2 regions of the Streptomyces sp. NPDC107528 genome follow, and region 2 is predicted to be linked to the other one. Evidence: riboswitches for the same ligand, from Rfam matches in the RefSeq annotation. Region 2 holds a riboswitch; the other holds the start of a gene.

Evidence for each region. Region 2 has a riboswitch for cyclic di-AMP ahead of ACZ7L5_RS16885 (M23 family metallopeptidase). Riboswitches for the same ligand answer to the same signal wherever they lie in the genome.
Region 1: linked by a shared signal. The riboswitch ahead of ACZ7L5_RS40205 (transglycosylase family protein) and the one ahead of ACZ7L5_RS16885 (M23 family metallopeptidase) in region 2 are both predicted to bind cyclic di-AMP.

The regions. Positions count from the first base shown of each region.
Region 1 covers NZ_JBVKAV010000016.1:135,782-147,622, reverse strand. The annotation lists gene ACZ7L5_RS40225 (Ppx/GppA phosphatase family protein) at 1-915, opposite strand, end outside; gene ACZ7L5_RS40220 (DUF501 domain-containing protein) at 912-1,505, opposite strand; gene ACZ7L5_RS40215 (FtsB family cell division protein) at 1,562-2,038, opposite strand; gene eno (phosphopyruvate hydratase) at 2,164-3,453, opposite strand; gene ACZ7L5_RS40205 (transglycosylase family protein) at 3,771-4,454, opposite strand; cyclic di-AMP (ydaO/yuaA leader) riboswitch at 4,459-4,657, opposite strand; gene ACZ7L5_RS40200 (transglycosylase family protein) at 4,864-5,916, opposite strand; gene ACZ7L5_RS40195 (cytochrome P450 family protein) at 6,083-7,399, opposite strand; gene ACZ7L5_RS40190 (nucleoside triphosphate pyrophosphohydrolase) at 7,469-8,449, opposite strand; gene ACZ7L5_RS40185 (SurA N-terminal domain-containing protein) at 8,562-9,206, opposite strand; gene ACZ7L5_RS40180 (protein kinase domain-containing protein) at 9,422-10,915, opposite strand; gene ACZ7L5_RS40175 (hypothetical protein) at 10,954-11,619, opposite strand; gene ACZ7L5_RS40170 (GNAT family N-acetyltransferase) at 11,808-11,841, opposite strand, start outside.
Region 2 covers NZ_JBVKAV010000004.1:680,860-692,700, reverse strand. The annotation lists gene ACZ7L5_RS16910 (histidine-type phosphatase) at 1-939, opposite strand, end outside; gene lhgO (L-2-hydroxyglutarate oxidase) at 1,326-2,552, shown strand; gene trmB (tRNA (guanosine(46)-N7)-methyltransferase TrmB) at 2,798-3,649, shown strand; gene ACZ7L5_RS16895 (PrsW family intramembrane metalloprotease) at 3,803-5,137, shown strand; gene ACZ7L5_RS16890 (aldo/keto reductase) at 5,157-6,101, opposite strand; gene ACZ7L5_RS16885 (M23 family metallopeptidase) at 6,298-7,323, opposite strand; cyclic di-AMP (ydaO/yuaA leader) riboswitch at 7,335-7,492, opposite strand; gene ACZ7L5_RS16880 (PP2C family protein-serine/threonine phosphatase) at 7,722-8,825, opposite strand; tRNA gene ACZ7L5_RS16875 (tRNA-Met) at 8,929-9,002, opposite strand; gene ACZ7L5_RS16870 (dihydrofolate reductase family protein) at 9,101-10,234, opposite strand; gene ACZ7L5_RS16865 (MarR family winged helix-turn-helix transcriptional regulator) at 10,283-10,798, shown strand; gene ACZ7L5_RS16860 (GTP cyclohydrolase II) at 10,914-11,558, shown strand; gene ACZ7L5_RS16855 (S8 family serine peptidase) at 11,629-11,841, opposite strand, start outside.

The DNA.
Region 1 (11,841 bases), on a different contig from region 2:
GAGGATGTCGTGCTCGCTGACGACGACCTCCTCGGCGCCGATCCGTTCCATGATCGCGAGCAGCACCAGCGCGCCCGCCGCGATGACGTCAACTCGCCCCGGGTGCATGGACGGTACGGCCGCGCGCTCGGCGTGGGTGGAGCGCAGGAGCCAGTCGGTGATCTCGCGGACCCGGTCGTGGCCGATCCGGGAGTGGTGGATGCGGGCCGAGTCGTAGTCGGGCAGGTCCTGCGCGATCGCCGACACCGTGGTGACCGAACCGGCAAGCCCCACCAGCGTCCTGGCCTCGCGCAGCGGCACCGTCTCCTCGGCCAGGTCGAGGGACGCCTCGATGTCGGCCCGCATCGCGGCGACCTGCTCCTCGGAGGGCGGGTCGGAGACGACGCCGTCGCGGACCAGATGGCGCTCGGTCATCCGCACACAGCCGACGTCCACGGAGCGCGCCGCGCGGACGTGCTCCTCGCCGACGACGAACTCGGTCGACCCGCCGCCGATGTCCACGACGAGGTAGGGGCGGTGCAGGTCCTCGCGTCCCACGAGCTCCTTCGTCGCGCCCGTGAAGGAGAACTCGGCCTCCTGGTCCCCTGTGACGACCTCGGGCTCGACGCCGAGGATGTCCATGACCCCGCGGACGAACTCGTCCCGGTTCTCGGCGTCCCGGGAGGCCGACGTGGCGACGAACCGCAGCCGCTCGGCGCCGTGCTCCTTGATGATCGCCGCGTAGTCACGGCAGGCGGCGAAGGTCCGCTCCAGCGCCTCGGGCGCGAGCCGCCCCGTGCGGTCGACACCCTGGCCGAGCCGCACGATGGTCATACGGCGGTCCAGGTCGACGAGTTCCCCGGTCCGCAGGTCGACGTCGGCGACGAGGAGCCGGATGGAGTTCGTACCGCAGTCGATGGCGGCGACACGGGTCACCGGCCGTCCTCCTCGGACTCCCCAGGCGCCTCGGACTCCCCGGACGCCTCGGAGTTCCCGGTCGCCCCGGACTTCTCGGGGAGCGTCACGCACGCGCCCTTGCTCCACCACTGCGGCAGCATCGCGATGGCCTCGTCGCCCAGCGGATTGACACCGGGCCCCGCGGCCAGCGAGTGCGCGACCAGCACGTGCAGACACTTCACCCGGTCCGGCATACCGCCCGCGCTCGGAAAGCCCGTCAGCTCCTCGATCTCGTCGCGCCGCCGGATGTAGTCCTCGTGCGCCGAGCGATACGCCGCGGCCAGCTCGGGGTCGGACTCCAGCCGCGCCGTCATCTCCTTCATCACGCCGTTCGCCTCCAGCGTGCCGATCGCCGACGACGCCTTCGGGCACGTCAGGTAGTACAGCGTCGGGAAGGGCGTGCCATCGGGCAGCCGCGGGGCCGTCTCGACGACGTCCGGCTGCCCGCAGGGGCACCGGTGCGCGATCGCGCGCAGCCCGCGCGGGGGACGCCCGAGCTGCTGCTTGAAGGCCTCGACGTCCGCGTCGGTGGGCTCGGTGCGCGGGGTGGGCGGCGGGGCGGTTTCCATGCCTGTCTTTCTGTCTGTTCTCGTCGGCGGTCTTACGACCGGTCCGGACGATCGGTTCACTGCCGGGACGCGTCGGCCTTGTCGACCCCGTCCCAGATGTTCGCGTACCAGGGGCGGTCGGCCGCACCCAGCTCGGCGCGCGACTGCTTGGCCGCGTCCGGGTCGATCACGATGTAGCCGGTCTCCCCCGGCATCACATAATGCAGCCGCAGCCGGATCTGCTGCTCGGCGTAGGCGTCGTCCTGCCAGCGTGCCTTGACGTCGCGCAGTTGCTCGACCCGCTGTGCGGCGTCTTCCTTCTCCCGCTGCATGTCCGCGATCTCGGCGCGCTGGGAGACGTACTGCCTTATCGGGTAGGCGAGCGCGACGACCATGGTGCAGACGACCAGCGCGAGCAGCGCGGCGCGTCCGGTGAGCCTGGAGCGCCGGGCCTGCCGCTTCGTCTGGGAGCGGTAGACACGGGCCGCCGTCTGCTCGCCGAGCAACCGGATCCTGGTCGCGGTGGAGAACCGGTCCCGATCCTTGACGGCCATGTCCCGCCTCCCGTTTCACATGCGTACGTCCCCGCACACGGTACGGGACCGAGTACGGGGACGTACGTACGACTGGCTAAGCCTCACCCCAGGTTGGGGCTCAGCCGGCTCAGCCCTTGCTGTGCTTAATAGTTCGCAGAGCGAAACCGCGGGAACGCGCTGCGGCCGGCGTACACCGCCGCGTCGTCGAGGATCTCCTCGATGCGCAGCAGCTGGTTGTACTTGGCGACGCGCTCGGAGCGGGCCGGGGCGCCGGTCTTGATCTGGCCGCAGTTGGTGGCGACGGCCAGGTCGGCGATGGTGACGTCCTCGGTCTCGCCGGAGCGGTGGGACATCATGCACTTGAAGCCGCTGCGCTGGGCCAGCTCGACGGCGTCCAGGGTCTCGGTGAGCGAGCCGATCTGGTTCACCTTCACCAGCAGGGCGTTGGCGGCGCCCTCGTCGATGCCGCGGGCCAGGCGCTCGGGGTTGGTGACGAACAGGTCGTCTCCGACGAGCTGGACCTTGTCACCGAGCCTGTCGGTGATGGTCTTCCAGCCGTCCCAGTCGTCCTCGAACAGCGGGTCCTCGATGGAGACGAGCGGGTACGCGTCGACGAGCTCCGCGTAGTACTCGGTCATCTCGGCGGCCGAGCGGTCCTTGCCCTCGAAGGTGTAGACGCCGTCCTTGTAGAACTCGGACGCGGCGACGTCGAGCGCGAGGGCGATCTGCTCGCCGGGGGTGTAGCCGGCCTCCTTGATCGCCTCCAGGATGAGGTCGAGGGCCTCGCGGTTGGAGCCGAGGTTCGGGGCGAAGCCGCCCTCGTCGCCGAGGCCGGTGGCCAGGCCCTTGCTCTTCAGGACCTTCTTCAGCGTGTGGTAGACCTCGGCGCCCCAGCGCAGGGCCTCGGAGAAGGACTCCGCGCCGATCGGGGCGATCATGAACTCCTGGATGTCCACGTTGGAGTCGGCGTGCGAGCCGCCGTTCAGGATGTTCATCATCGGCACCGGCAGCAGGTGCGCGTTGGGGCCGCCCAGGTAGCGGAACAGCGGGAGGTCGCTGGCCTCGGAGGCGGCGTGGGCGACGGCGAGGGAGACGCCGAGGATGGCGTTGGCGCCGAGGGAGCCCTTGTTGTCGGTGGCGTCCAGGTCGAACATCGCCTGGTCGATCAGGCGCTGCTCGGTGGCGTCGTAACCGACCAGCTCCGGGCCGATCTGCTCGATGACGGCGAGGACGGCCTTCTCCACGCCCTTGCCGAGGTAGCGGTTCGAGTCGCCGTCGCGGAGCTCGATGGCCTCGAAGGCGCCCGTCGAAGCGCCGGACGGAACGGCGGCACGACCCGTGCTGCCGTCGTCGAGGCCGACCTCGACCTCGACCGTGGGATTGCCTCGGGAGTCCAGGATTTCCCGGGCTACGACGACGTCGATGGACGGCACGAGTATCTCCTTCTTGGGATGTGAAGCACTGTGTCGCTGGTGGTGCGGGGCTGTGAGCCTTGCGACTAGAGCCTAACCGCCCCGGGGACATCGGCAGCCGACCGACCGTCCCGTGGACAGGACCGAACCGTACCCATTGTTCCCTACCGGAACAAAGGGTGGGTGACCAACAGGGAAAGAAAAAGCCCCGCCCCGGTGCGTACGGGGGAACACGCACCGGAGCGGGGAGCCCGTGGGGGACGGGGGTGACCCTCACGAGGTCTTCATGATGAGTTCCACGGATGTGAGGGCTCTGTGGTTCAGCTTGTGGCCGCGTATTACTTCAGGTGCAGCTGCTGACCCGGGTAGATCAGGTCGGCGTCCTCGACGATGTCCTTGTTCAGCTGGAACAGCTTCTCCCAGCCGCCCTTGACCTTCTTCTTCTCGGCGATCGAGCTGAGGGTCTCACCCTTGACGACCTTGTACTCGCCGTCGCCCTTCTTGACCTTCTTGCCGGTCGGGGTGGTGACGGTCTTGGTCGACTTCTTCTCGGCCGCCGGACGGTCGGCGGAGCGGGAGGCCGGCTGCTCCTCGGTGGCGCGAGGGGTGGCCTCGGTGCTCTGCGAGGAGCCGGAGCCGTTGTACGCGGCGCTCGACAGGCCGGTGCCGCAGTGCGGCCAGGCACCCTTGCCCTGGCCCGCGAGAACCTTCTCGGCGATCTCGATCTGCTGCGCCTTGGTGGCCTGGTCGGCGGTGGAGGCGTACGCCGTGCCGCCGTACGCGGCCCAGGTGGAGGCGGAGAACTGCAGGCCGCCGTAGTAGCCGTTGCCGGTGTTGATGGACCAGTTACCGCCGGCCTCGCACTGGGCGACGGCGTCCCACTCGGAGGCGGTGGCGGCGGAGGCGCTGCCGGCCGCCATCAGCGGGGCGGCGACGGCGGCGGCGCCGGTGACGCCGACGACGGCTATGGCGCGGGCGGCCTTGGACGGACGACGGTGCTTGCCCTTGCTGGAAAACAGCATGGTTGGATCCCCTCACCGACGCCTGCGAGGTGAGCTGTCGGGTTCGGGCCGGTTGAGTTGCCCGGCCGCGCTCGTCCGCCTTTCGGCTCGCGTTGCGCGGCTTCACCCCAAGCCGACTCCGGCGTGCGGCCCCGAAAGGCCTCAACTGCCGGACCCGGCGCTTACCTTGGGTCCCCCGCTCCTGCCTACGGCGCTTGACGCGACGACTGTTCCCGTGCGGCCACTGGCAGGATTCGGCGTTGCGGCAGCCGGGGCTCGTGGTGACGAGCGATCACGACCGTAGACACCCGATTCCCGGAATTACAAAGACGATCAGGGCTTCTGAGATCTATCTCTCACCGCATTCAAAACGGACATTCAGGTGCGAAAGGTGACGCGAACTCTCGTTGTTTTTCGCCCCGTTCGGCCCTTATTCGACGGGGACGTCCAGGGTCTGACCGGGGACGATGTCGTTCGCGTTGCCGCCGATGGCGCCCTTGTTCGCGTCGTACAGCGCCCGCCACCCGCCGTCGAGGTCAAGGGAGTCGGCGATGGAGGCCAGAGTGTCGCCGGCGCGGACCTTGTACGAGGCGTGGCGACCGGAGGACTCGGGGGCCGGGTCCACGGTCTCGCTCTCATCGGCACTGGGCCCGCGGTGCCGACCGGAGCCGGCCTCCTCGCCGGTGAGCGCGCCGGTGTCGACGAGGCTCCAGGCGCCCACATCTTGCACCCAGTTGTCCTGATTGTCCCCGTCCGAGGTCTCCACGGGGGAGCTGTCGGGCGACTTCGAGGCCTTGGCGTCGGGTGACGCATCGGCCTTCGCGGAGCTGTCCGCCTTGGACGACGAAGGGGACGAAGACGTAGAAGAGGAAGAAGAGGGGGAAGAGGGGGAAGAGGATGAGTCCTGGGGCGATTCGGACGAAGCGCTGGGCGATTCGCTCGACGAACCCGACGAGCCATCGGCCGGGTCCGACGAGTTCGAGGAACCCGAGGAGTCGGACGAATTGGACGAACTCGATGAGCCGGACGAATCAAGCAAGCCGGAGGACCCGGACACATCGGACGGCGAGTCGTCGTCCACTCCGGTGTCGAGGTCGACCAAGCCGTTCTTCGGGGTGAGCCCGTTGAGCACCGCACAGGTACCCCAGGGCTTGGTTCCCTGGTCGGCGAGGATCTCCTGCGCCACGGCGATCTGCTGGGAACGGCTCGCCAGGTCGGGACGCGGGGCGAAGTCGAGGCCGCCGTACTGCTCCCAGTCGTCCTGGGTCAGCTGCAGTCCGCCGTAGCGCCCGTTGCCCTCGTCCGTGCTCCAGGAGCCACCGCTCTCGCACTCGGCCACCTTGTCCCACACGGTGCCGTCGGCGGCGCTCGCGCTCGCGGCGCCGAGCAGCGGGATGGCGATGGCGGACCCGGTCACTCCGGCCGCGACGAGGAGAGCCGGCGCCTGACGGGGGCGACGGTGACGACCGTTCCCGGAGAGCATGCGGGGACCTTTCACGAGGCAGCAGTGACCGCGGCGCTTTAAACCTGGCGCCGTCGTTGATCCGTGAACGTATAGGCATTCGATCACTTGTCACAAGTTAATGCCGCGTAGATCACGTGAAGATCACAGAGTTGAGCGCGCGTCACGTTTGACGAGGTGGACGCACTCACCCAACTGGTGTGAAATCCACCGGAAGTGTGCGCAGCCCACGCATGATGAGACCTCCGCGCCACCTCAACTCCCCCGGGTCCACGGCGAGTCGGAGATCCGGGAGGCGGGTGAGGAGTGTGGCGAGGGCGGCCTGGCCCTCCAGGCGGGCCAGCGGGGCGCCAAGGCAGTAGTGGATGCCGTGGCCGTAGCCGAGGTGCTGATTGTCCCGGCGGCCGAGGTCGAGGACGTCGGGGTCGGCGAACCGCTCCGGGTCCCGGTCGGCGGCGGCCAGGACGACGAGAACGGGGTCACCGGCCCCGATGTCCTGCCCGCCGATGGTGAGCGGCTCGGTGGCGAAGCGCCAGGTGGCGAGCTCCACGGGGCCGTCGTAGCGCAGGAGTTCCTCCACGCCGGTTTCGAGGAGGCCGGTCTCCCCGGCGGCGAGGGACGACTGCAGGCGGGCGCGCTGCTCGGGGTGTGTGAGCAGCGCGTAGACGCCGTTGCCGATCAGGTTCACGGTCGTCTCAAAACCGGCAAACAGGAGGATAAAGGCCATCGCCGCGGCCTCGTTCTCGGTGAGGTGCTCTCCGTGGTCGGAGGCCCGGATGAGTCCGGAGATGAGGTCCTCACCGGGCGTGGGCTCCTCGGGCAGGGCTTCCCGCTTGCGGTGGATGAGGTCGGCCAGATAGCCGCGCATCTTCTTCACCGACCGCGCGACACCGCCGCGGGGGCCGCCCTGGTGGCGGATCATCATGCCCGCCCAGTCCCGGAAGTCGTCCTGGTCCTCGCGGGGGACGCCGAGCAGGTCGCAGATGGCGTAGATGGGAAGCGGGAAGGCGAACTCGTGGATGAGGTCGGCGCTTCCCTTCGCCGCGAACTGGTCGATCAGCTGGTCCGTGAGCTCCTGCACCCGGGGCGCGAACTCGGCGACCCTGCGGGGCGTGAACGCCTTGGAGACCAGCCTGCGCAGCCTGGTGTGGTCCGGCGGGTCGATGTTGAGCAGATGCGTCATGAGCTCGGCCTTGCGCTCACCGGGGATGCCGGTCTTGCCCTTGGCGTGCGCGGGCTCGTCGTGATGGGCGGGGTTCTTGGAGAGCCGGTTGTCCGCGAGGGTCTGCTTGGCATCGTCGTACCGGGTGACCAGCCAGGCCTCCACACCGCTGGGCAGCCGGGTCCGATGGACCGGGGCGTGCTCGCGGAGCCAGGCGTAGGCGGGGTAGGGGTCGGTCGCGAACTCCCAGGTGAAGAGGTCGGGGGGTCCGGACGGTTCGGAGGGTCCGGAGGGTCCGGAGAGTCCGGGAGTGGTGCCGGTGGGGGTGGGCTGGTTGGTCACTCCTTGACGGTATCCGTTGCCGGTCCGGCCCCTGTTCCCCGCCAACCGTTGCCGGTCCGGCCTCGCTCCCTACTGAGGGGACACCCCCTCGGCGGCCCGCACGGCATCCCGGAAGGTCCGAGCCGCGACCCTCAGGGCCGCCTCCGGGTCCACCCCCGCCGCCTCCGCGCGCACCGCCATCGCGAGGAGTTCGTAGCCGAGGCCGTCCCCCGTCGGCAGTGGTACCTCCAGGCCCGCCGTACGCACCCGGGACGCCAGCTTCGCGGCCAGTGCCAGGCCCGGCTGTCCGAGCGGGATCCCGTCCGTCACCGACTCGCGCTGCTTCTCCGTCGCCTTCGTGCGCAGCCAGTGCTCCTTGACCTCCTCGGGGGTCGTCGCCGTCTCGTCGCCGAAGACGTGCGGGTGGCGGTGGATGAGCTTGGTGACGATGCCGCCGGCCACGTCGTCGATGGAGAAGGGGGACTCCAGGTCCTCCTCGGCTATACGGGCGTGGAAGACGACCTGCAGAAGAACGTCGCCCAGCTCCTCGCGGAGTTCGTCGCGGTCGCCGTCCTCGATCGCCTCTACGAGTTCGTAGGCCTCCTCGATCCCGTACTTCGCCAGGCCCTTGTGGGTCTGCTGGGAGGACCACGGGCACTCGACGCGGATGCGGTCCATGACCTGGACGAGGTCGAGGAGGCGGGCGCCGGGCAGGTCGTAGGAGGCGGGGAGCAGTTCCAGGTCCGGCATGCTGACCCGTCCGGAGCCCGCGAGCCGTGCCAGGCCGTCCGTCAGGGCCGGCTCGCCCTCGCCCGTCGCCACGACCACGACCGTGCGGCCGCCGGCGCACGCGGCGATCAGCTGCTCGGCGGCCGGGGCGGTCTCGTCGACCGCTATGCCTGCCTCGCGCAGATACGGCAGCTGGGGGTGCGCGCCGTCCGCGCACAGCACACGGTCGGCCGCGTGCAGCGCCTGCCAGGCGGGCCAGGACAGCAGGCCGGGTGCGACACGGTGGCTGGTGGTGAGCAGGACGATGCGGCCGGGGGCGGCTTCGGGACTGGTTGCGTTCACGATCCGAACGTAACCCACGTCGCCGACGGGCCCCCGAGTTATCCACAGGCAAGTTGTCCACAGGCTGGGTGGGGATGCCCTCGCCTGTTCACATGGGGCGGCTGCCCTGCCGCTACGCCGTCTGCTGCGTCCCCGTCGCCGTCACCTCGCGCACCCACGGCGTCTTCGCGTCCGCCCGGCCGCTCTTCTGGACGTCCCAGGTGCCGTAGCGCGGGTTGAGGTCGATGTCGAGCTTCTTGGACGCCTCGGCCAGGGCGTTCCAGAAGGCGGGCTTGCCGGTGTCGGTGCCGAGGGAGGTGGCGAGTTTCTGGGCCTCCAGCTGGAGGCGGAGGTTCTCGTCGAGGCGCTGCGGCGGGATGCCGTACTGCTGGAGCCAGGCCGTCTCCAGCGCCTTGGCGCCGCCGACCTGCTTCTCCAGGCCGCCGCGCATTTCCTGGAGCTCCTTGCGGGTGACGGTCACGCCCGCCTCCTGGGCGGCCCGGTGCAGCACCTGGTCGAGAACCATCGTGTGCAGGACGTCCCGCGGGAGGGTGCCGGACTTGGCGATGACCTGCGCGTACTGGGCGTCGTCGGGGACGGCCTCACGCTGTGCGGCGCGTACCTCGCCGACCCGGTTCTCCAGCTGCGCGACGGTGATCCGCTGGCCCCCGACGACGGCCGCCGCACCCGGATGCGCGTCGCTTCCGCAGGCGGTCAGCAGGGGCGCCGCGACGATCGCGGCGGAGAGAAGGAGCGCGGTACGACGGCGGCGGTGCAAGGAGACCTCCTGAGGGAGCGCAACAACAGGTGCGGTGCGCAGCACCTCCACCAGGGGTGGTGGTCGGGCGACGGGCGGGCGCACAAAGTCTTGCGGTGATCGATGGTAGGCAGTGGGCAAGCTCTGGCCAACCCATTCGACCAACGATTCGCCAGGACTTCGGGCACCGAAGCACCCCCGCCCGGCCCACCGGCGCCGGGGCGGCCGGGCAGGGACTAGCCGCGCACCTGCCCCAGCCACTGCAGCGTCCGCCGTACGTCCGTCGCGAGGGGGTGGCCGGGGCCGTGCAGGCGTTCCACGTCGTGCAGCAGGCGGGCCAGGGTGTCGTGGGCGGCGGGGCGGTCGCCGAGGGCGAGCAGGAGGTGGCCGATGCGGCGGCGGACGTCGTGCGCGAGCTGGGGGTCGCCGGAGACGTACTGGTTCTCGTAGTACGGCAGCAGCCGGCGGTATTCCGCGAGCGCGGCCGCCGGTTCGCCGAGCTGCTCCAGGCACTGGGCGGCGTCGTAGCGGAAGCGCAGGGACTGCGGGTCGGCCTGGCCGGCCTCGGCGGCGCGCTCATCGGCGAGGCGGCGCAGTTCGGGCAGCGCGCGCCGGTACTGGCCGTCGTCCATGAGCGTGGCCGCGTACTGCTTGCGCAGGGTGCGCACCACCGGGGAGTGCTCGCCGTGCTGTTCGGCGGCAGCGGGCAGGATCGAGCCGAGGATGTCGACGGCCTGGGTGATGCGGCCCTCGCCGAGGAGGCGCTTGACCTCGTCGACGGCGCGCGCGACGTCCGGCTTGTCGGCGGCGGGTGGGTCGGGTGCGGCCGGGGCGGGCTGGGGCGCGGGGGTGCGGGCGCGGTCCGGCCAGGGTGCGTGCGGGCGCAGGAAGGGGCGCGTGGGGTCGAGGGGCGAGCCTGTTGGTGTCCCGCGCGCGGGCAGGAGCGGCGCCAGGTCCTCGTACACCTCCTGCGCGGAGGCGGGGCGGTGCTGCGGGTCCTTGGTGAGCAGGCGCAGGACCAGGGCTTCGAGTTCCTCGGGGACCTCGGGACGGATACGGCGCACAGGCAGCGGCGGCTCGTACAGGTGCCGGTGCAGCACGCCGAGCGCGGTCGAACCGGAGAACGGCACGTCGCCGCTGAGGAGTTCGTGCAGGACCACACCGAGCGCGTACAGGTCGGTGTACGGGCCGACCGCGCCGCCCATCGCCTGCTCGGGGGCCATGTAGGCGGGCGAGCCGATGGGGGTGCCGGTGTGGGTGAGGCGGGTGGTGTCGGCGTCCATGACGGAGGCGACGCCGAGGTCGAGGACGGTGACGGTGCCGTCCTGCTTCACCATCACGTTGCGCGGCTTGAGGTCGCGGTGGACGATCGGCACGGCGTGCACGGCGCTCAGTACGGCGCACAGTTGCGCGGCGACCGCCACGGCCCACTGCCAGGGGTAGGGGTCGTGCTCGGCGAGGTGGCCGGCGAGGTCGACGCCGTCGACGTACTGCATGACGAGGAACAGTTCCTCGCCCTCGCTGCCCGCGTCGTGGACGGTGACGAGCCCGGGGTGGTCGACCTGCGCGGTGACCCGGCACTCGCGCTCGAACCGGCGGCGCAGTTCGCCCGCCTCCTGCCCGGCCACCTTGTCGGGGCGCAGCAGTTTCACGGCAACGCGCCGGTCGAGCCGCTGGTCGTACGCCGTCCAGACCTGTCCCATGCCGCCCTGACCGATGAGCGTGGACAGTTCATAGCGGTCGGCGACGACACGTCCTGTCGTCACGGTCACCTGTCGCCCTCGTGGTTGCCGTCCTGGCGGCCGTCGTGCTTGCGCAGATAGTCACTGAGCTCGTCGAGCTCGGCGCGGACCTGGTCGATGCGCGCGGGCGCGGGGCGCTGCGGGGGCGGCGGGACGGGGGTCCGGGGCATCGGGGTCTGGGATGTCGGGGTCTGGGATGTCGGGGTCTGGGGGCCCGGTGCCTGGGGTATCGGCGTCCCGGGTATCGGCGCCGACTGCGACACCGTCGTGGCGGTGTACGGCGACCCGGCCTGCGGATAGCCGTAGGACTGGGCCGGGACGGAGGGCCGCTGGGTGTAGCCCGGGAAGCGGAGCTGGTGGAAGTGGCGTATGTCCGCGGAGAGGTAGTACGCGATCGCGGCAACGAGGCCGCCCAGGAGGAGCAGGAGGCCGGTCCAGCCGCCCGCGGTGTGGATCTCGTCGCCGGGCTCGGAGCCGATCATGTACAGGCTGAGGAATTCCACCACGATCGATGCCGCGAACAGGCCCCAGTCGAGGGGCTTGCGGGTCACGATGGCCAGCCGCAGCATCATCGTCCACGTCAGCAGGCCGAAGCTCAGCACCGAGACCACGACGAACAGCAGGCGCAGGAAGACCAGCCACCCGGTGGGCGGCGGCTGCTTCACCGGCTGCGTGTAGCCGTGGCCTTGCATGGCTGCTCCTGATGCCTGAAGTGGGCGTACGGTCGACCGGTCCTGCCCAGTGCCGGGCAACCTCGGTCGTGCGATTGTCGCTTCGAGCGTATAGGCCGACACCGACATACGGTCACCGGTTGTACCGAACCGTTGCCGAGCTGATCACTTCGTACGACGGCGGAGGTCGCGGAGGCCCCGCTTCCGGCTCACAGCGGGTGCCGCATCCACACGTTGGGCTCC
Region 2 (11,841 bases):
GCCGGGGCCCTTCTCGTAGAAGTCCTCCACGTCGCTCAGGTACCCGAACCAGGCCGCGTCCCCCTTGGAGATGAACCGCTCCATGCCCCAGCCCTTGGCGCCGGGGCTCTCGTCGCTCATGGCGGGCGCGATGGCGTACAGGTTGTAGACGGCCGTCGCGGCAGCCACCCGGTCGTCGTCGGAGAGCTGGTCGACGAAGGCGCCCTTGAAGAGCTTCTTCAGTACGTCCCGGGCGGCGCGGTGGGTGGTGGGCCGGTCGGTGAGCGACTTCAGGGTGCTCGCGAGCCGCTGGTCGTTCGCGATGTAGTCCCGGTAGGCCGCACCGCCGGCCGCCTTGTGGAAGTACAGGAGGTCGACGTCCGTGCGGGTCGAGCCGATCAGCGGCTTCAGGGCGGAGTCCGTGCCGGCGAGCGCGGCGGCGTACAGGTTCGCGCTGTCGACGGCACGTCCCTGCCCCGAGCTGACGACGTCGATCTTCTCCTTGGCGCCGGCGATCTGCTTGAACAGCCCCGGCAGCCGCTGCTCCATCCGTACGGCCGTGTCCTGGATCTCCCGCTTGCCGCGTCCGCTGAGGTCTCCGTAGCCCACGGTGCTCATGGCCTCCTGCAGCGCCTGCACCTTGGGCCCGAACTGCTTGCCCTTCGCGGTGAGCGCGCCCACGGCCTCGGCCTTCCGCCACAGCGTGAGCACCAGGTCTGCGTCCTCGCCGTCGGTCGCGGAACGGGAGCCGTGCCGGGAGACGTTCTCCGTGAACACGGGCGTGTAGCCGGCGGGGGGCCGCTGGTAGCTGCGGGGGTTCTGGCCGGGGGCGTACGTCGCCTTGGTGCCGTAGCTGTCCCGGGTGCCGGCGTTCTTGGCGGTGCCCGTGTCGGCGCCGGCCGGGGTGGCGACCAGAAGGGCGGCAAGGCCGAGGGCCAGGGCCGGGGGGAGGCATCTCATGGATGTGCCTCTCAGGGGTGTGCCTCTCAGGGGTGTGCCTCTCAGGGGTGTGCCTCTCAGGGATGCACGTCTCATGGCGGGGCGTCTCATGGCGGGGCGTCTCGTGGCGAGGCGTCTCATGGCGGGGCCGTTTCGTTCAGTGCCGCTGCATCGCACCGAAGCGGCAGACCGGATGACTGCCGCATCGTCGAAGCGGCGCATGAACTTTCCGTGGCTGAATCACGGCTGGTCGGTGGCCGGATTTCCCGCCCTTGCCAAAGGTTCCCCCTCGAAATCGCCACGCCGAGGTGCGCGAGCCCCTCACCCGGGTCGGGCCGCGTCGGTCCCCCGGGTTTGAGTGCGTTGTCAGTGGCGCAGTGCATTATCGAAACCGGGAGGTGGAGCAGGTGCGGGCGATCGCTTACGACTGTGACGTGCTCGTGGTCGGCGGTGGGATCGTCGGGCTGGCCACGGCGTTCGCGATCACGCGTGCCGCGCCGGGGACGCGGGTGACCGTGCTGGAGAAGGAGCCGGGTCCGGCCCGGCACCAGACGGGCCGCAACAGCGGGGTCATCCACAGCGGGATCTACTACCGTCCGGGGTCGCTGAAGGCGCGGTACGCGGTGCGGGGTGCCGCCGAGATGGTCAAGTTCTGCGCGGAGTACGGCGTCGCGCACGCCGTCACCGGCAAGCTGATCGTCGCGACCGAGCGGGCGGAGCTGCCACGCCTGCACGCACTGGTGCAGCGCGGCCGGGAGAACGGCATTCCGGTACGGGAGCTGGGCGTCGCGCAGATCGCCGAGTACGAGCCGGAGGTGCGAGGGCTCGCGGCCATACACGTCGGGACGACGGGCGTCTGCGACTTCGTCGGGGTCGCGCGGCAGCTGGCCGAGGCGTCCGGGGCGGAGATCCGGTACGGCGCGGAGGTCGAGCGCATCGACCGGCGGGCGGACCTCGGGGTCGCCGTGCGGACCACGCGCGGGGACGTCGTGCGGGGGCGGGTGCTGGTGAACTGCGCCGGGCTGTACTGCGACGAGGTGGCCCGGATGACGGGGGACGAGCCCGGCGTGCAGATCGTGCCGTTCCGGGGGGAGTACTACTCGCTGGCGCGGCCCGAGCTGGTGCGGGGGCTGGTGTATCCGGTGCCGGATCCGGCGTTTCCGTTCCTCGGGGTACACCTGACGCGCGGGATCGACGGGGATGTGCACATCGGGCCCAACGCGGTGCCGGCGCTGGCCCGCGAGGGCTACGGATGGGGGGTCGTCCGGCCGCGGGAGGTCGGGGCGACGGTGGCGTGGCCCGGGGTGTGGCGGATGGCGCGGCGGCACTGGCGGTACGGGGCCGGGGAGCTGCGGCGGTCGGTGTCGCGGGCGGCGTTCACTCAGGCGGTGCGGAGGCTGTTGCCCGCGGTGACTGCGGATGATCTGGTGCCGGCTGCGGCGGGGGTGCGGGCGCAGGCGGTGCTGCGGGACGGGGCGCTGGTGGACGACTTCCTGATCCGGGAAGGGGATCGGGCCGTGCATGTGCTGAATGCGCCGAGTCCTGCGGCGACGGCTTCGCTGCCGATCGGGCGGGAAGTGGCTCGGCGGGCGTTGGTGGTACTGGGGCGCTCCGCTGGTTCTGGGGCGGGGTGATCTCGCCCCCGGCTCGCGCCCGGCTCGCGCCCGGCTCGCCCCCGTCTCGCCCCCGTCTCGCGCCCGGCTCGCGCCCGGCTCGCCCCCGTCTCGCCCCCGTCTCGCCCCCGCCGCCCCTACCCGTCCCGTACCTGGGGCTGCCGCCCCCCAGACCCCCAGACCCCCGCTTCGGCCCTGAACGGGCCTCGTCCTCAGACGCCGGACGGGCGGGAACGTCTCCGCCTCCCCGTAAAATCGTTCCCACTGTGTCTGACTCCCTCAACGCCCCCGAAGCCCCCCAGCCCGGCACCCCGCATCAGTCCGAGGCCCCCGGCGAGCACGTCGGTCATCATCCCGGTGTCTCCGTTCGGCACACCCGGGCCAAGGGGGAACCCCGGTTCCCGGACGGGCCGAAGGCCGACCCCGCCGGGTCGCACTTCGAGCGGCGGATCCGGAGTTTTCAGCCGCGGCGGAGCAGGGTGACCGCGGGGCAGGCGGACGCGTTGCAGCGGCTGTGGCCGAAGTGGGGGCTCGACATCGACGGGCAGTGTGTCGTCGACCTCGCCGAGCTGTTCGGGAACGACAACCCCGTCGTGCTGGAGATCGGCTTCGGGATGGGGGAGGCGACCGGGCAGATGGCCGGCGCCGACCCCGGCACCAACATCCTCGCCGTCGACGTCCACACCCCGGGGCAGGGCAACCTCCTCAACCTCGCCGACCACAACGGCCTGAACAACGTCCGCGTCGGCAACGGCGACGCCATCATCCTGCTCCGCGAGATGCTCGCCCCGGACTCGCTCAACGGCCTGCGCGTCTATTTCCCCGACCCCTGGCCCAAGAAGCGGCACCACAAGCGGCGGCTGATCCAGCCCGAGTTCCTCAGCCTCGCCGCGACCCGGCTGAAGCCCGGCGCGCTGGTGCACTGCGCGACCGACTGGGAGCCGTACGCCGAACAGATGCTCGAAGTGCTGACCGCGCACCCCGACTTCGAGAACACACAGGCAGACGGCGGTTTCTCGCCCCGTCCGGAGTTCCGGCCGCTGACCCGTTTCGAGGGCCAGGGACTGGACAAGGGTCATGTGGTGAACGACCTGCTCTTCCGCCGCGTACAGCGGTAGGAGCAGCGGAAAGCACAGCACTGACACCAGCACAAGTATCACCACCAGCACCAGCACCAGCACCGACCAGACCATCGACAGCAAACCCCACCGGCGCCCGAGCCCCCCTCGCGCTGCTGCGGGCGGCGCCCCTGCCTCGTTAGGGTCCATGCCGTGGCCACCTGCCCCCCGTATCCGACGCACCCCACCGGTCCCACCGGCGGCGCACTGCGGCACGCGCACTGGTGGCAGAAGCGATGGGTGCGTTACGGCGCGCTCAGCACCCTGCTCGCGCTCTCCGGGCTGGTCATCCTCGCGCTGGTGCGTGAGCAGACCGGCACCGAGGGGTTCCTGGTCGGGCTCGGTCTGGCCGTCCTGCCCGTGCCGCTGCTGGTCGCCGCGTTCCGGTGGCTGGATCGCGTCGAGCCGGGCCCGTGGCGCAATCTGCTGTTCTCCTTCGCCTGGGGCGCCTGCGCGGCGGCGCTGATAGCGATCGTCGCCAACAGCTTCGCGACCCGATGGATAGCGACCGCGACGGCCGATCCGTCGCACGCGGACACCCTCGGCGCGACCGTCATAGCGCCCGTGGTGGAGGAGATCGCGAAGGCCGCGGCCGTCCTGCTGGTCTTCCTCTTCCGCAGGCGGGACTTCACCGGCATCGTCGACGGCGTGGTGATAGCCGGCGTCACCGCCACCGGTTTCGCCTTCACCGAGAACATCCTCTACCTCGGTACGGCCTTCGGTACCGACCAGCTCTCCGGCGACGGCGGCATCGCCTCCGTCACCGCGGCGACCTTCTTCGTCCGCGTGATCATGTCGCCCTTCGCGCACCCGCTCTTCACCGTCCTGACCGGCATCGGCTTCGGCATCGCCGCACTCTCCGGCGAGCGGCAGCACGCGCGGCGCGTCCTCCTCCCCCTCTCCGGGCTGCTGCTCGCCATGGGCATGCACGCCCTGTGGAACGGCTCGTCGTCCTTCGGCGAGTTCGGGTTCTTCGCGGTGTACGCGGCCTTCATGGTGCCCACGTTCGGGCTGCTCACCTGGCTGGTGATCTGGACCCGGCAGCGCGAGCTGAGGACCGTGCGCGAGGAGCTGCCCGCCTATGTCGTCACCGGGTGGCTGTCGCCGAGCGAGCCGTACGCACTGGGCTCGATGCGGGACCGGCGGGTGGCCCGGCAGTACGCGCGCCGCCACGGCGGGCGGACGGCGGCGCGGGCCGTGGCGCAGTACGAGGCCTACGCCACGTCGTTGGCGTTCCTACGGCACCGGGGACGCCGCGGGCGGGCCGGCGCCGACTTCGTCGTACGGGAACACGAGTTGCTGCACGAGCTGTGGCGACGCCGGGAGGTCGCACGGCCGGCACTGGAGCACGCGGTGGCCGCGGCGCGGGTCTGGCCGCCGGCTCATGGGTACGGGGCGCCGCCCGGTCACTGGCAGCCGTACGGGAGCGGGTACGCGGGATACGGGGCGGCGGCGCCCTACCCCGCGTACAACCCCTATCGGACGTGACCGTGGGGCGGCGGGAGGATCATGCCGACGCCGCCGTGAGCCTCCCCAGTTCCCCCTCCGTCAACGTCAGCTCCGCCACCCCCAGCAGCGCCGGCAGCTGCTCCGGCGTCCGTGCCGAGGCGATCGGGGCCGTGACCGTCGGCTGGGCCGCGAGCCAGGACAAGGCCACCGCGGCCACGGGTACCTCGTGGGCGGACGCGATCTCGTCCAGCACCGCCAGCACCCTGCGGCCCCGCTCCGTCTCCGCGTGCTTGCCGGCGCCCTGGGCACGGGGACTGTCCACGGCCGTACCGGCGCGGTACTTGCCCGTGAGGAACCCGGCCGCCAGGGCGAAGTACGGGACCGCCGCCAGGCCCTGCCGTTCGGCGAGGTTCTGGAGTTCGCCCTCGTAGGTGTCGCGGGAGACCAGGTTGTAGTGGGGCTGGAGGGCGACATAGCGAGCCAGGCCTTCGCGGTCGGAGAAGGCGAGGGACGCCTCCAGCCGCGTCGCCGAGATGTTGGAGGCGGCGATGTCGCGCACCTTGCCCGCCTTCACCAGCTCGTCCAGCGCGCCGACGATCTCCTCGACCGGCACTTCCGGCTTGTCGAAGTGGGTGTAGTAGAGGTCGATGTGGTCGGTGCCGAGGCGACGCAGGGAGGCGTTTGCGGCCGCCTTGATGTTGGCGGCGGTGAGGCCCTGGAAGTCGGGATGCTGGCTGACCTTCGTGGCGATCACGATGTCCGCCCGGTTGCCGCGCGCCTTCAGCCAGTTGCCGATGACGGTCTCGGACTCGCCGCCCACGTTGCCCTCGACCCACGCCGAGTACGAGTCGGCCGTGTCGATGAAGTTGCCGCCCGCCTCGGTGTACGCGTCGAGGACGGCGAAGGACTGGGGCTCGTCGGCGGTCCAGCCGAAGACGTTGCCACCGAGGCAGAGCGGGAAGACCTCGAGGTCGGAGGAGCCGAGCTTGCGTAGAGAAGTCATGCTCGACATCAACGTCCGTGATGGAGGCCGATCTTCCGGAAGGGCCGCAAAGTTCCCGTAAACAGGCGAACCCCGGCGCTGCGGATACCGGCAGGCCTGACGTCGGGGGGACGCCGTCAGGACTGCCGAGGATCGGAGCAGGAAGCCGGGGTTCAGAAGTGGCCGAGCCTCAACAGGCGCACGGGCCGTCAGGACTTCAGGGCGTGAGCCCCTTGCCGCGCAGCCACGCCAGCGGGTCGATGCCGCTGGAGCTGCCGCCGGGGTGCACCTCGAGGTGCAGGTGGGCGCCGGTCACGTTGCCCGTGGCGCCGACGCGGCCGATGACGTCACCGGTGTTGACCTTCTGGCCGACGCTCACGCTGATCGAGGACTGGTGCGCGAACCAGACCTCGGTGCCGTCGTCGAGGGTGAGCTCGGTCTTGTAGCCGTACGAGCCGTCCCAGCCGGCGAACGTGATCGTGCCGCTGTGCACGGCCTTGATCAGCGTCCCGGTGGGCGCGGCGAAGTCGAGGCCCGTGTGGTAGCCGGAGGACCAGTAGGCGCCGGCCTGCCCGAAGGTCGAGGTGAGGGTGTACGAGGAGGTCGGCAGTGTGTACTGCTTGGCCAGCTCGGCGAGTCGCTCGGCCTCGGCCTTCTTGCGGGCCTCCTCCTCGGCCTCGGCCTTCGCGGCGGCGGCCTTGGCCTTGGCTTCCTTCTCCGCCTTGGCGGCCGCGTCGGCGGCCTCCTTCTCGGCGGCGGCGACCGCGGCTGCGGCGGCCTTGCTGTCGATCTGGTCCTGCTGGAACTCGGCCTGCGCGATGATCCGGCTCCGCAGCGCCTCACCGGCGTCGGAACCGCCCTGCGCGGTGTCCTCGGAGGTCTCGCCCATGGTGCTGAGCGCGGTGGCCGCGTCCTCGGCGGGGTCGGAGGAGTCGTCCGAGATCAGGGGCAGGTCCGGCATGGTGATGGCGACCGGCGGCTTGCCGCTGTTCGCGCTGGCCATGCCGCCCGCGCCGACGGCGGCTATGACACCGACGCCGAGGACCGTGGAGCTGCGGGCGAGTCCCCCGCCGCGCTGCTTGGAGACGCGATGCCTGCCGCGTACGGGACGAAGGGACTCCGCGGTGGGGTTCCACTCCTCGAAGGGGCCCTCGTCGGTGCGGTCGCGGTCGTAGCCGAAGGTGTCGGTATTGCGCTGACTCGGCACGAACGGGGCTTGCGGGGCAGGCCGGTTGGACGCCACGTGGGCGTACTCCTTTCCTTCCTTCTCGCCTACCGGGTTAGCTGACGGGTTCGGAGCAGGAAGGTCTCCTACGCGCGTATACCGCCCGTGAGTTCACGGTGGTATTTGCGCGATTCACCCCAAGGTGGTGGTTCCCCGGTTCCCTTTCGAGATTCGGCGCGTGCGCACGGAGCCGACTCTTGTGACGGCTGGGACGACCGCGCTGCGTTATCGAACGTTAATAGACCCGGGGTGCTGATTCCAAGCTGTTCCACTTGATCATTAACGATTTTCGCCCGGACTTACGGGTCATGAGCGGCCTAAATCGGGCGAGTTGGCCAGACCTCAGGCGTCACACGGGTATTGACGGTATGTCAGTTGTTATGCGGAGGGGGATCACCCGGTCACGGCCGGTGACATCACGGCCGCCGTACGGCGATGAGGGCCATGTCGTCCGCCATCCCGCCCCCCGAGTGCCGCCGCACCTCCGTCGCGAGGACGCCGAGCAGCGCGGCCGGCTCGCGGCGGGCGTTGGCGCGCCCCGCGAGTCCCGCCTCGGGGTCGTAGAAGCGGTCGCCGGCGTCCCGTGCCTCGCTCAGGCCGTCGGTGTACAGGAGCAGCGTGGCCCCGCTCGGGCAGTCGGCCTCCTGGGCCCGGTCGGGCCAGACGCCCAGGTCCCGCATGCCGAGCGGCAGTGCGGGCTCGGCGGCGGGCAGCGCGCGCACGGTGCCGTCGGCGTGCAGCAACAGGGGCGAGGGATGCCCGCGGTTGACGAGGCGCACGATCCCGCTGCCGTGCGGCAGCTCGGCGAGCACGACGGTGGTGAACCCCTCGTCGGACTCGGCCCACTCGCGCCGGTCGCGCTCGCGGGCCAGCGCCCGCTCCAGGCGCAGTGCCACCGCCTCCAGCGTGGCCTCCTGCTCGGCGGCCTCCCGGAAGGCCCCGATGACCACGGCGACCGCGCCCACCGCCCCGATGCCCTTGCCGCGTACGTCCCCCACGACGACCCGCAGGCCGTGCGGGCTGTCCTGCACGGCGTACAGGTCGCCGCCGATGGACGCGCCCTCCTGCGCCGCCTCGTACCGTGCCGCGATCTGGAAGCCGCCGATCCGCTCGGCGGGCTGGGGCAGTACGGCGCGCTGGGCGGCCTCGGCGATCTCGCGGGCGGAGGCGAGGCGTTCGTCGCTGCGGCGGACGAGGATGTTGATGAGGACGGCGAGGACGGAGACGGTGACCACGGTGACCAGTTCCGTGATCGCCCCGGCCCGGGGCAGGCCGCCGCGCACGATGCGCAGCACGAGCAGGGCGGTGACGGCCACGATGCCCGTGAGTACGGTGCCGCGCTGTGAGTAGAGCGGGGCGGCGACCAGGGGTGCGGCGGTGAAGAAGGGGGCGCCGGTGAAGTCCGTGGGCGTGACGGAGTCGTACACGCATCCGGCCGCGATCAGCAGGGCGGGGAGCAGCCGGACGAACCGGCGTGCGTACGAGATCCGCCGTTGCTCCACCTCACCAGGGTTGCCGATGCGGGAGCGCGGGGCGAGTGGTGAGGGCCGACCGGACGAGCGGCGCGGTCGGGGGGAAAACACTCAGGGCCGGAACTGATCAGTTCCGACCCTGAGTCATCAGTAGCGGGGACAGGATTTGAACCTGCGACCTCTGGGTTATGAGCCCAGCGAGCTACCGAGCTGCTCCACCCCGCGGCGATGACTCAATAGTACGCCATCCGCAGGACAAGATGCACACGCGTTTCCCCGGCCCCGCCCTGAACGGTGTTTTCCGCACCCGTCGGGCGGGGCGGTCAGGGCAGCAGATGCCCATTCGGAGCCTTGGCCCGCCCCTCGTATTCCGGCAGGACCACGACATCCGCTCCCTCCCCCGCCAGCAGCCCGCTCCCGTCGGCCCCCGCCACGAAGGTGTCCGGCTCCCGCCAGGCCGTCACCACCCGCCGCACCCCCGCATCGAGGATCAACCGCGCACAGGGAACCGGCCGGGACGCCCGATGTGTGCAGGGCTCCAGGCTCGTGTAGACCGTGGCGTAAGTCACCCGAGGGTCCCCCGCCGCGATCTTCGCCAGCGCAGCCTCCTCCGCATGCACCACGGGATCGCCGCCCTCCCGCGAGTGCCCCCGCGCCAGCTCCGTGCCGTCGGCCGCCACCACGACCGCCCCGACGCTGAAGGCCGTCTCCGACGGCGGGCACTGCGCGGCCAGATCGCAGGCCACCGCCAGCCAGCTCCGGTCCGCGGCGGACGGCAGGACACCCGCGCCGGGCGCCGTCGGCTCGTAGCGCATCAGCACGACGTCCTCGATCTGCCGCGTCTCGACCAGCCGCAGCCGACCGCCCTGGTAGCCGCCGGGCCCGAACAGCCGGGGCGCGTCCGGGTCGCCCACGAACAGGGGCGCCAGCACCAGCTGCACCTCGTCCGCCAGCCCCTGCTGAAGGAGCTGCGTGTGAATGGTGCCGCCCCCCTCGACCATCAGCCGCTCGACGCCGCGCACCTCGCGCAGGTGCCGCAGCAGGCCCCGCCAGTCCAGGTCGGCGCCGAGCGCGACCACGTCCGCCGCGACCGGCGCGCGGCGCAGGCGCGCCGCGCCCTTCTCCGTCGTGTAGACGATCTTCTCGCCGCCGGTGTGCCAGAAGTTCGCCGTCGGGTCGAGCTCGCCGGACGCGCTGACCGTGACCTTGAGCGGAAACTCCGGTTTCCCGGCCGCCACCCGCGCGGCCCGCCGCTCGGCCGAGTTCACCAGCAGCCGCGGGTTGTCCGCGCGGATCGTGCCGGCGCCGATCAGGATCGCGTCCACGGACGCCCGTACCTCGTCGACCCGGTCGAAGTCGGCCGGGCCGGAGAGCAGCAGGCGCTCGGGGGTGGTGTCGTCGAGGTAGCCGTCCAGCGAGACCGCGGCGGACAGCAGGACGTAGGGGTACGACGGCATCGGCACGCTCCGCTTGGTTCAAGTTTGAAACAAACCTACACTGGTCGCATGACGACTCGCTGGCTCACCCCCGAGGAGCAGCGCGCCTGGCGCGCCTACATCGCCTCCGCCGCCCTCGTGGAGGACGCGCTGGACCGGCAGCTCCAGCAGGAAGCCGGCATGCCCCATCTGTATTACTCCATCCTCGCCACCCTGTCCGAGGCTCCGGAGCGGCGGCTGCGCATGACCGACCTGGCGGAGGGCCTGAAGATCACCCGCAGCCGGCTGACGTACGCCGTGACGCGCCTGGAGAAGGACGGGCTGGTGCGGCGCGAGGACTGCCGCTGGGACAAGCGCGGCAGCATCGCGGCCCTGACCGAGGAGGGGATGCGCGTCCTGGAGCGGGCGGCCCCGGGCCATGTGGAGACCGTACGGGCGCTGCTCTTCGACCGGCTGACCCCGGAGCAGGTCGGGCAGCTGGAGGAGATCTTCACGGCGGTGGCCGGGGGCTTCCAGGGCGACACCGCGCACGCCACCGCGGAGGACGTGCCGTGGCGGCGACGGTCCAGCAAGCCATGTTCGTGACGTACGCCACAGGTAACTCATTGCTTCAAATTTAAAGCATGGGATAGGGTCCTGTATCGAGGTTCTGCTTCAAATCTGAAGCAGCTGGCCCCCGCACGGAACCCGGAGAACCCGCATGCCCGACTTCACCGCCGCCGCCACCCAGCGCGCCCGCGTCCGGGTTCCGCTGCGCTTCCAGGACGGCTACGGCGTCGACGCCGAACTCATCACCTTCCACGGCCTGACCGACGGCCTGGAACACGTGGCCGTCGTCCTCGGCGACCCCGCCCCCGGCAGCACTCCCCTGGTCCGTCTGCACTCCGAGTGCCTGACCGGCGACGTCTTCGGCTCGGCCCGCTGCGACTGCGGCCCCCAGCTGCGCGAGGCCGTCGAGCGCATCGCCGAGCGCGGCGGGGTGTTGCTGTACCTGCGCCAGGAGGGCCGCGGCATCGGGCTCTACAACAAGCTCGACGCGTACGCCCTCCAGGACCAGGGCCTCGACACCTACGCCGCGAACGCCGCGCTCGGCCTCCCGGAGGACGCCCGCGACTACACGGCCGCCGCCCAGATGCTCACCGCCCTCGGCATCGACGAACTGGACCTGCTCTCCAACAACCCCGACAAGGCCGACCAGTTGCGCGCCCTCGGCATCAAGGTCCAGGGCCGCGTCCCGACCGGCGTCTTCGCCACCCCGGACAACGTCCGCTACCTGCGCGCGAAGGTCCTCCAGACCCAGCACACGCTCCCGCTGGGCGACCTCGCGAAGCTCAGCGCGGGCTGAGCGAACGGCAACAAGAAGGGGCGGGCGCCCGGTCTCTCGGACGCCCGCCCCTCAGTCGTTGTGCCGACGACTACGGCGTGACCTTCTCGATCGTCACCCCGCCGACACCCGCGGTCGTCCCGCGCGTGTTGACCAGCCGCACCTCACCGAACAGCTGACGGCCCTCCGGCACGGCCCGTGCGACGGTGACGGTCGCCGCCGCCTTCGCCGAGTCACCCGTGCCGAGCTTCACCGGCGCCGACTCGTCGACCTTGACCGAGCCGAGCGCGGAGGAGAAGTACGC